Regions from separate parts of the Kineococcus sp. R86509 genome, predicted to be linked through region 1. Evidence: riboswitches for the same ligand, from Rfam matches in the RefSeq annotation. Region 1 holds a riboswitch; the other holds the start of a gene.
The links. A riboswitch is a leader RNA that binds a small molecule or an ion and turns the genes downstream of it on or off. The one in region 1 is predicted to bind S-adenosylmethionine.

Region 1 (5,081 bases):
GCACGGTGTGCCGTCCTCGGTCAGCAGGACCACGAGTTCGGTCAGATCGGCGGTCGGTGCGAGGGTCACCCCCGAACGGTAAACGGTCTCAGGACCCGTTGCGAGCAAGGAAGGCCGTGACACCGTCGGCGATTCCCCGGGCGGCGGTGGCCCGGAAGTCCGGGTCCGAGACGAGGGTGGCCTCCTCGGCGTTGCGCATGTTGGCCGACTCCAGCAGCGCCGACGGCGTCCGCGCGAGGTTGAGCCCGGCGAGGTCGGAACGCCGGGTCAGCCCCGGTTCGACGAGGTCGCCGAGGTAGTCGGCCCGGGGCAGGCCGGTGGCCGTCCCGAAGGACGCGAGCAGGTCCCGCGCCGCGACGTCGGAGGCGGCCAGCACGGCCGCGTTGCCGCCGTCGGGGGCGAGCGCGGGCTCGACGACGTGGAACCCCCGGGCGCTCGCCGCGGCCCCGTCGGCGTGGATGGAGACCGTGAGCGCCGCACCGGCGGCGGTGGCGATGGCGGCACGGGCGTCGACGCAGGGCCCGACGCCGGTGTCGTCGTCGCGGGTCAGCACGACGGTGACGCCCCGGGCCCGCAGCAGGTGGGCGGTGCGCAGGGCGACGTCGAAGGCGTAGGCGTGCTCGGGGTAGCCGGCGTCGGTGCTGGTCCCGGTCGTGTTGCAGGGCTTCTCGAAGCCGCCCGCGGGCACCAGCGCGTCGACGACCGAGGGGTTCGCGGCGTTCCCACCGTTGTGGCCGGGGTCGAGCACGACGACGGGTGCAGGGGTGCTCGGCGAGGGGGCCGCCACTCGGACCTCCGCGCTCGCGGTGGGCGCGGGTGCGGGCGCGGGCGCAGTCGGCGCGGAACACGCGCTCACCAGCACCGCGACGGTGGTCGCGAGGAGTCCCGGTCGGCACCGCACGGCCCCAGCGTGTCACGGACGGCCTGGGTAGCCTCCCGCCATGGCGATGCACGAGGTGAGCTTCGAGTCCCGCAACGGACGCGACACGGTCCACGGCTGGATCTGGACGCCGGTCCGGTCCCCGCGGGGGATCGTCCAGATCGTCCACGGGTTCGGGGAGCACTCACGCCGCTACCTGCACCTGGTGCTGAGACTGCTCGACGACGGGTTCGTCGTGGCCGCCGACGACCACGTCGGCCACGGACTCACCGCGCACCTCAGCGACACCTGGGGCGACTACGGCTCCGGGGGCTACGCCACGACGACCGAGGACGAGAAGTCGTTGCACGACATCGTCGTCGAGCGGTTCCCCGGACTGCCGTTCTTCATGTTCGGGCACAGCTGGGGCTCGATGATCGCCCGCGACTTCTCCGCGGAGCACGGCCACCTGCTGAGCGGCGTCGTGTACTGCGGCACCTCGGGGGTGCGCGAGAACACGGTCGAGCTGCACCGCCGACTGGGCGGGCTCGTCGCGGACGGGCGCGCCGCGGAGGTGCGGCCGGAACTCGTGGGCGAATTGCTCGAGGGCTTCACGGCGCGCTACCCGACGGTCCGCTCGGCGAACGACTGGATCGCACTGGACCCCGACGTCGTCCGTGACCACGGGGCGGACCCGTTGAACAACTTCACGAGGCCGCCGACCGTCCAGGCCCTGCACGACTTCACGTCGCTGTGGATCGACGTGCACTCCCGCGAGTGGGCGCAGCGGGTGCCGACCCGCGTGCCGGTGTACGTCATCGCCGGCGACCAGGACCCCGTCGGCAACTACGGCGAGGGGCCGTACCAGGCCGCGAACTGGCTGGCCGAGACCGGTCACACGGTCACGACCCGGCTCTACACCGGCTACCGACACGAGATCCACAACGAGCCCGACCTGCGCGCGGAGGTCGAGGACGGCATCGCGACCTTCCTGGTGGCGCAGCTCTGAGGCGCCCGGCTCCGGGGCGCAGCGTCAGGCGGGGACCGGGGTAGTCGCCGCGACGACGGCCTCGTCGAGTTCCGCGCCGAGGTCCAGGTCCTCACCCGCGACGAGGCGGGCCTCGAGTTCGCGCACCTTCGGGATGACGAGCTCGCCGAACGCCTCGACCTCCTCCTTGACGTGCAGGAAGCCGAGCAGCAGCAGGTCCACCCCGACGAGGCGGTAGGCCAGGATGCGGCGGGCGACCTCGTCGGGCGTCCCGACCAGACCGGTGCGGAAACCGTCGTTGTACTGGACGAGGTCGCGGAACTCGCTGTCGGCCCACATGCCCTTGCCGTCCCTGGTCGAGTTCCCGGCCTCCTGGACGGCGGCGCCGAAACCTTCGACCTTGGTGCGGTCGGCCTTGGCGATGATCTCCTCGAGGACGGCCTCGGCCTCGTCGCGGGTGTCGCGGACGACGGCGAAACCGTTGAGCCCGAACCGCACCGAGCGGCCGTTGCCGGCGGCGAGGGCGCTGACCTCGCGCACCCCGGCGGCGGCGGCGGCGATCGACTTGCCGTTCATGAAGTACCAGTCGCTGACCCGGCCGGCCATCGCCTGCGCGGCAGTCGAGTTGCCGCCCTGGAACAGTTCCGGCTGCACCTTGGGCTGCGGGCGGAAGGTGATGTCCTCGGCGTTGAAGAACTCACCCTGCTGGCTGTAACCGTCCTCGGTCCACACCCCGCGCAGCAGGGCGATGAACTCCTCGGACTGGCGGTAGCGGTCGTCGTGCTCGTGCCAGGTGACCCCGAGCTGGGTCGCCTCGTTCTTGAACCAGCCGGAGACGACGTTCAGCGCGAGGCGGTTGTCGGTGAGTTCCTGGGTGGTCGCTGCGAACTTCGCGAGGACCCCGGGGTGCCAGAAGAAGGGGTGCACCGCGGCGATGACCTTGAGCTTCTGCGTCGCCAGCAGCAGGGCGAGGGAGAACGACGTCGACTCGTGCTGCGCGTCCGCCCCGTAGGAGGCGAGGTAGCGGACCTGGGTCAGGGCGTACTCGAAACCGACGCGTTCGGCGGCCTGGGCGACGGCGACGTTGTAGGCCGGGTCGTGGCTGGTGCGCTGCTCGATCGTGGAGACGACCAGGCCGCCCGACACGTTCGGGACCCAGTAGGCGAACTTCAGCGGCTCGTTGACGGACATGGTGGTGCTCCTCCATCGGTCCTGGCGGTAGCACCCGGGTTCGGGTTGCTGCGGCGTCGTCGAGCCAGATCTCTCGGCCGCTCTGGATGGTCCTGCGAACTGTAACGCCTCGTGGGCGGCCCCGCAGCGACTCGGGCCGGCCCGGCACCGGAGGGGTCCGGCGCAAGCCGTTGCGCACGAACGATTTCGAAGCCGGGTGCGGATATCCGGTACCTTCCCGAACCGCTTGACGGACCCCGGTTCGGCTGTCACTGTCGAATCAGGTCATGAGTACCAGCGCGAAGCCCCGGCTCGCTGGTCGGCAACCCTCCTTCCGTCGTGGGGTGCTCCGGGTGATGACCCGACCCGCGGGTGTCGCGGGTAAGGACGTTGAAGGAGACGCACGTGTCCCACCAGACCTGTCGACGCTGAGCGTCCGCACTCCCCGCTGAACACCCCGGGCCACCCCGTCCGGCGGTCCCCCCTGCGCCGGTCCGCCCGACGCTCCCCCGCCGCGCCCTCGCGCGCCCCACGCCGCCCTGGAGACGACGTGATCGAGCCATGATCGAGCTGAGACAGCTCACCAAGACCTACGGGAGCACCACCGTCCTCGACCGCCTCGACCTGCTCGTCCCCGCCGGCAGCATCACCGCCGTCGTCGGGCCGAGCGGGGCCGGCAAGAGCACCCTCGCCCAGTGCGTGACGCTGCTGACCCGGCCCACGTCGGGTTCCGTGCTCGTCGGCGGCCAGGACCTGACCCACCTCGGGGAGGGACGGCTGCGCGAAGCCCGTCGCCGCATCGGCACGATCTTCCAGTCCGACGGGCTGCAGACCCGGCGCACCGCCGCCCAGAACGTGGAACTCCCGTTGCGCTACCTCGGGGTCGTCCCCCGCGAGCGGCGTGCCCGGGTCGCCGAGCTGCTGGAGCGGGTGGGTCTGGCCGACCTGGCCGGCCGCTACCCGCACGAGCTCTCCGGCGGTCAGCGCCAGCGCGTCGGGATCGCCCGCGCCCTGGCCCTGCGCCCGAGCGTGCTGCTCTCCGACGAGGCGACCTCCGGGCTGGACCCGCGCTCGACGGCCTCGATCGTGGCGCTGCTGCGCGAACTGCGCGACGACCTCGGGCTGTCCATCCTGTTCATCACCCACGAGATGGACACGGTCGTCGAGGTCGCGGACTCCGTGGCCCGACTCGAGCACGGCCGCATCGTCGAGTCGGCGCCCCTGCTGGACGTCCTGCGCGACCCGGGGTCGCCCGTCGGGGCCGCGCTGCTGCCCCGACGGGCGGTCGCCACCGATCCCCGGCTCGTCACCTGGACGGTGCACTACCGCGGCGACGACGTGCCGGCGGACTGGCTGACCAGCACGGCCCGCGAACTCGGTCACGACCTCGCCCTGCTCGGCGCCTCCGTGAGTGCCGTCACCGGGCGGACCGTCGGGCACGCCACCCTCGGGGTGCCGGACTCGGTGGACCCCGCGCGGCTGATCGCCGCCCTCGAGCGACGGGGACTGCACACCCGCGCCACCGAGGCGCCCTCGACCCTGGAGCTGGTCCCGTGAGCCCCGCCGCCCTCCCGCTGGCCTCGAACCTGGACACGCCCCTGCCGCAGATCCCGGCGCTCGTCCTGCCCGCCCTCGGCGACACCCTGCTGATGGTCGGCATCGTCATGGCCCTGGTCGTGCTGCTCGGGGTCCCGCTGGGGGTCCTGCTGCACAACCTCGCCCCGGACGGGTTGCTGGAGAACCGCCCGGCCCACCGCGTCCTCGGCTGGGTGGTCAGCACCGGGCGGTCCCTGCCGTTCCTGGTGCTGATGGCGGCGCTCGTGCCGTTCACCCGGTTCGTCACGGGTACGAACATCGGCATCCGGGCGGCCGTCGTGCCGATGGTCCTGGCCGGCACCGCGTTCTTCGCCCGCATCGTGGAGAACTCGCTGCGCTCGGTGCCCCCGTCGGTGGTCGCCGTCGCGAAGGCCTCGGGAGCCTCTCCGCTGCAGGTCATCACGAGTGTGCAACTGTCCGAGGCGCTGCCCTCGATCATCGGCGGCCTCACCATCAACACCATCGCGA
Region 2 (5,081 bases), 2.8 Mb from region 1:
GGGGAACCGTCCACGCCGGTGACCCGGTGTCCGCGGGTCGCCAGCTCGGCGCACCAGCGGCCCGTCCCGCAGGCCAGGTCGAGGGCGTCTCCCGGAGCGAGGTCGTCGAGCCAGGGCAGGATCACGTCGGCGTCGCCGAAGGCGGTGTTGGGGACGTCGTAGCGCCGCGACCACTCGGCGTACCCCTCACCCGGGGGGACCCGGGCCACGTCGAGACCGTCGCGCAACCGGGGGTCGTCGAGCAGCCGGCGCACCTCGGCGAGGCGGCGTTCGACGAACTCCCGGCCGTGCCGGCCGTGGCCCGTGGTGGCCCGCTGCAGGGCGAGCCCCTCGATCCCGAGCAGGACGGCGAGCGGGTGTTCGTGGACGGCGTCGGCCATGGCGGGCCTCTCAGGCGTAGCGACTCGGCGGGACGGGCAGCCCCATGTTCTCGCGCAGGGTCGCCGCGGGCAGTTCCGGCGGCAGCGCACCACGTCGCACGAGCAGCGGCACCACCTGCTCGACGAACTCCTCGAGCCCCGCGGGGACGGAGGAGAACGCGAGGGTGAAACCGTCGGCGGCCCCGTTCTCGAAGCGTTCCACCATCCAGTCCGCGACCTGCTCGGGCGTCCCGGGCAGGAACCGGCGGCGCAGCATCGTCCGGTACAGGTCGCGCACCGTGAACCGCTCCGGGTCCGACTGCCGCTCCATGAGCTTGCGGACCCCCTCGAACACCGTCTGCACCTGGTTCGACCCGCCGCTGAAGTCGAACTCGAACCGTTCGTCGAGGGGGTGGCCCGACAGGTCGACCCCGAGGTGGTGGGAGAGCCAGTCGAGGCTGAGGCGGTCCGGGGTCAGCGCCTCGATCTCGTCCACCCGTTCGAGGGCGCGTTCCGGCGTCTCGCCGAGGACGGGGGAGAGGGCGGGGAGGACCTTGAGGTGGGCGGGGTCGCGGCCGTTGTCCGCGGCGCGGCGCTTGTAGTCGTCGGCGAGCTTCCGAGCGCCCTGCAGCGGGGCGCTGCCGGGGACGAAGACCGCTTCGGCGTGCTTCCCGGCCAACCGGCGGCCGTCCTCGGAGGAACCGGCCTGGAACAGCACCGGGTGGCCCTGCGGCGGGCGGGGCAGGTTCAGCGGACCGCGGACGCGGAAGAACTCACCCTCGTGGTCGAGGACGTGCATCCCCGCCGGGTCGGCGTAGCGGCCCGAGGTGACGTCGGGCCGGATCGCGTCGTCGTCCCAGCTGTCCCACAGGCCCTGCACGACCTCGACGTACTCGCCCGCCCGGCGGTAGCGCGCGGCGTGGTCCAGGTTCACGTCGAGACCGAAGTTGCGCGCCTCCTCGTCGCTGGCCGAGGTCACCAGGTTCCACCCGGCCCGCCCCGAGCTCAGGAAGTCCAGCGAACCGACCTGACGGGCGGTGTGGAAGGGCTGGTTCCACGTCGTGGAGACGGTGGCGACCAGCCCGATGCGTTCCGTGCTGCGGGTGAGCGCGCCCAGGAGCCCGAAGGGTTCCGGGCGGACGTTGGCGACGTGCTCGACCCCGGAGGGGAAGCGGTCCCACACGTAGAGCTCGTCGGCGTAGAACAACGCCGTGAACCCGCCGCGCTCCGCGGTGCGGGCGAAGTCCTCGTAGTAGCCGTGGGTGAGGTAGTCGTCCGGGCGCCCGCCCGGGAGCCGCCAGCTCGTGAGGTGCTCGCCCCCGGGGTAGAAGAGCATCGCGGTGAGGATCACGAGCGGGCACGCTACCTGCGCCCCGACCGGGTGAAGCGCTTGACACGGGACCCGCGGTCACCGTTCACTGGAGGAGCCATCCAGAGCGGCCGAGAGACCTGGCTCGTCGACGCCGCAGCAACCGCCTTCGGGTTGGTGCTTCCGCCAGGACCGATGGGAGAAGCTCCGTGCCTGAACACCGCCTGACGCGCCGTCTCGTGATCGACCTCCTGCGCAGCGCCGGGATGACCTGTCGGGCCTGAACGCCCGCCAGGTCCCCCGTTCACGCTCCCCGGAAGGTTCCGTCGATGCCGCACGTCCCGTCCCAGCACGGTTTCGCCACCCAGCAGGTCCACGCCGGTTCCTCACCCGACCCCGCGACCGGTTCCCGCGTCACCCCCGTCCACCTGACCGCCGGTTTCGTCTTCGACGACTTCGAGCAAGCGCGTGCCCGCTTCGCCGGTGAGGACGACGGCTACGTCTACACCCGGATGGCCAACCCCACGACGACGGCGCTGGAGCAGCGCCTCGCCGTCCTCGAGCACGGCAGCGACGCGATCGTCGTCGGCACCGGCCAGGCCGCGATCACGGTGGCCCTGCTCGGCGTCCTCGGCGCCGGCGACCACGTCGTCGCCGCGGGGGACCTCTACGAGGGGTCTCGCGGCCTGCTCGTGGACAACTTCGGCCGGCTCGGGATCACCGTCGACTTCGTCGCCGACAGCACCGACCCCGCGGCGTGGGAGGCGGCGGTGCGCCCCGAGACCCGGGTGTTCTTCGCCGAGTCGATCGCGAACCCGAAGAACGTCGTCCTCGACGTGCCCGTCGTCGCCGCCGTGGCCCACCGGCACGGCATCCCGCTCGTCGTCGACAACACCTTCGCCACGCCCTACCTGTTGCGCCCCCTCGACCACGGCGCCGACGTCGTCGTGCACTCCGCGAGCAAGTTCCTCGCCGGGCACGGGGCGGCCCTGGGTGGCGCGATCGTCACGGGCGGTTCGTTCGACTGGAGCGGGTTCGACCACCTGACCGCTCCGGCGAACGTCCTCGCCGGGGTCAGCTGGGTCGAGGCGCACGGGCCGCGACGGGCCTACGTCGAGCACACCCGGGCCGTCGTCGCCTCGCGGTTCGGGCCGACGATCTCCCCGTTCAACGCCTTCCTGGTCCAGCAGGGCCTGGAGACCCTGTCGTTGCGGGTGGCGCGCCAGACGTCGACGGCCCTGGAACTCGCCCGCTGGTTGGCGGCGCGTCCGGAGGTCGTGAGCGTCGACCACGCAGGACTCCCCGGCCACGGGACCTCCGCGGTCGCGCAGCGGTTGCTGCCGCGGGGCAGCGGCGCGGTGTTCTCCTTCACCCTCGAGGGTGGACGGGCTGCGGCGCAACGCTTCGTCGACGCCGTCGAGCTGTTCACCCGGATAACCCACGTCGGCGACGTCCGCTCGCTGGTCATCCACCCGGGGAGCACGACGCACGCCCACCGCACCGAGGCCGAACGCCTCGCCGCCGGGATCTGGCCGGGACTGGTGCGGCTCTCGATCGGGCTGGAGGAACCCGAGGACCTGCTCGCCGACCTGGAGCTCGCCCTCGCCGCCACGGTTCCCGCCGAGCTCCCGGTGGCGGTCTGAGGTGACGCGCCTGCAGCACTTCGGGTACTTCTTCTCCCGGGGTTTCGGCCCGCAGGGCTGGGGCCGGGACTACCAGGCGTGGAACGACGACTGGACGCGTCCCGACCTCTACGCCCACGCGGTCCGCGACCTCGAACGCGCGGGTTTCGACCTCGTGGTCATCGAGGACGCCATCTCGCTCGGCAACCCCGACACCCTCGACCTGCGGGTCCGCGCCGCCTACGGCGGGCCCAAGCACGACCCGCTGCTGCTCGCCCCGTACCTGTTCGCGGCGACCCGGCACCTCGGCGTCGTCCCCACGATCAACGCGGGGATCACCCCGCCCTACCTCGCCGCCCGGCAGGCCGCGACCCTGCAGCACCTCTCCGGCGACCGGTTCGGGATCAACCTGGTGACCGACGTCGGCAGCGCCCGCCACGTCGGACTCGAACCCGTCGCGCACGACGTCGCCTACGACCGCGCCGAGGAGTGGATCGACGTCGTCCGCCGGTTGTGGCACAGCTGGGACGCGGACGCCCTCGTCGCGGACGCCGAGACCGGGCACTTCGCCGACGGGTCGAAGATCGACGCGTTCCAGCACCGGGGGGAGCACTTCCGCCTCGACGGACCGCTGAACGCGCTGCCCTTCGACGGCGGGGACCCGGTGGTCGTCTCGCCCGGGGGTTCCGCGCGCGGCCTGGGTTTCGCCGGGTCGCGTTCCGACGTGCAGCTGGCGCTGGCGCCGCTGCAGGTCGAGGAGGTGCGGGCCTACCGGGCGAAGGTGCTGGCGGCCGCCGCGCTCGCCGGTCGCAAACCCGCGGACGTCCGCGTGCTGTTCGTCGTCAAACCGGAACTGCTCGCCAGCCGGGAGGAAGCCGACCGGGTCGTCGCTGCCTCCCGCCACGCCTCCGACGCCGTCCTGCACGAGGTGGCGCTCGCCTGGTCCAGCGACCTCGAGACCGACCTCACGGCCCTCCCGCTGGACGCGCCCATCGATCCCGCGGTGTTCGGCGACCACGTCTCGCTCGGCACCCTCACCGCGTTGCGCGGGGACACCCCGGACGCCCCGCTGCGGGAACTGCTGGCCCGCAAGGCCCGCAAGGGGCGTCTCGGCGACCGCAGCGGGTTGGTCGGGACGGCGGAGGAGTTCGCCGACCTCGTGGAGGAGTTCGGTGCGGACGCCGACAACGACGGGTTCCTGCTCTCCGGAGACCTGCACCCGGTGACGTTGCACCGGTTCCTGGACGACCTCGTCCCGGTGCTGCGCCGGCGGGGGATCCTGCGCAGCGGGTACGGCGGCGGCGGGTTGCGGGGCAACCTCTTCGACTTCTAGCCCCGTTCGAGTTCTAGCCCAGGAATTCGCGCACCCCGGCGCGCAACCGGTCCAGGGCGTCGGCGGTCGCCGCGGGGTCCCCGGGGAACTCCAGGACGTGGTCGGCGCCGACGAACTCGAGGACCTCGCGGTCGCTCTCGTGAGCCAGGGTCCGGTTCCACGACGGGTCGGCCGTCCCGCCGACGAGCAGGGTGTGCGCGTGCGAGCGGGCGGCGGCGAGCCCCACCGCCGGTTCGTCCAGCAGCGGGGTCAGCCAGATCCCCGCGAGCGCCAGGTCCGCGGCCACGGGCAGGGCCAGCGTGGTCAGCGACTTCGCGACCACGAAGTTCGGGCGGAGGTCGTGCAGCAGGGCCCGCACCAGGTCGGGGGTGTCCGCCGCGGTGGGGGCGGGACCGTCCCAGGAGAGGGTCAGCACCCGGTGCCCGGCGGCGAGCAGTTCGTCGCGGACCACCCGCAGG

Region 2: linked by a shared signal. The riboswitch ahead of SJY07_RS21660 (O-acetylhomoserine aminocarboxypropyltransferase/cysteine synthase family protein) and the one ahead of sfnG (dimethylsulfone monooxygenase SfnG) in region 1 are both predicted to bind S-adenosylmethionine.

The regions. Positions count from the first base shown of each region.
Region 1 covers NZ_JAXHCE010000001.1:1,689,802-1,694,882, forward strand. The annotation lists gene idi (isopentenyl-diphosphate Delta-isomerase) at 1-69, opposite strand, end outside; gene SJY07_RS08025 (N-acetylmuramoyl-L-alanine amidase) at 89-901, opposite strand; gene SJY07_RS08030 (alpha/beta fold hydrolase) at 942-1,868, shown strand; gene sfnG (dimethylsulfone monooxygenase SfnG) at 1,893-3,038, opposite strand; SAM riboswitch class I at 3,048-3,131, opposite strand; SAM riboswitch class IV at 3,301-3,411, shown strand; gene SJY07_RS08040 (ATP-binding cassette domain-containing protein) at 3,579-4,574, shown strand; gene SJY07_RS08045 (methionine ABC transporter permease) at 4,571-5,081, shown strand, end outside.
Region 2 covers NZ_JAXHCE010000001.1:4,448,539-4,453,619, forward strand. The annotation lists gene SJY07_RS21650 (class I SAM-dependent methyltransferase) at 1-380, opposite strand, end outside; gene SJY07_RS21655 (NtaA/DmoA family FMN-dependent monooxygenase) at 391-1,710, opposite strand; SAM riboswitch class I at 1,784-1,870, shown strand; gene SJY07_RS21660 (O-acetylhomoserine aminocarboxypropyltransferase/cysteine synthase family protein) at 1,998-3,311, shown strand; gene SJY07_RS21665 (LLM class flavin-dependent oxidoreductase) at 3,313-4,623, shown strand; gene SJY07_RS21670 (alpha/beta hydrolase) at 4,637-5,081, opposite strand, start outside.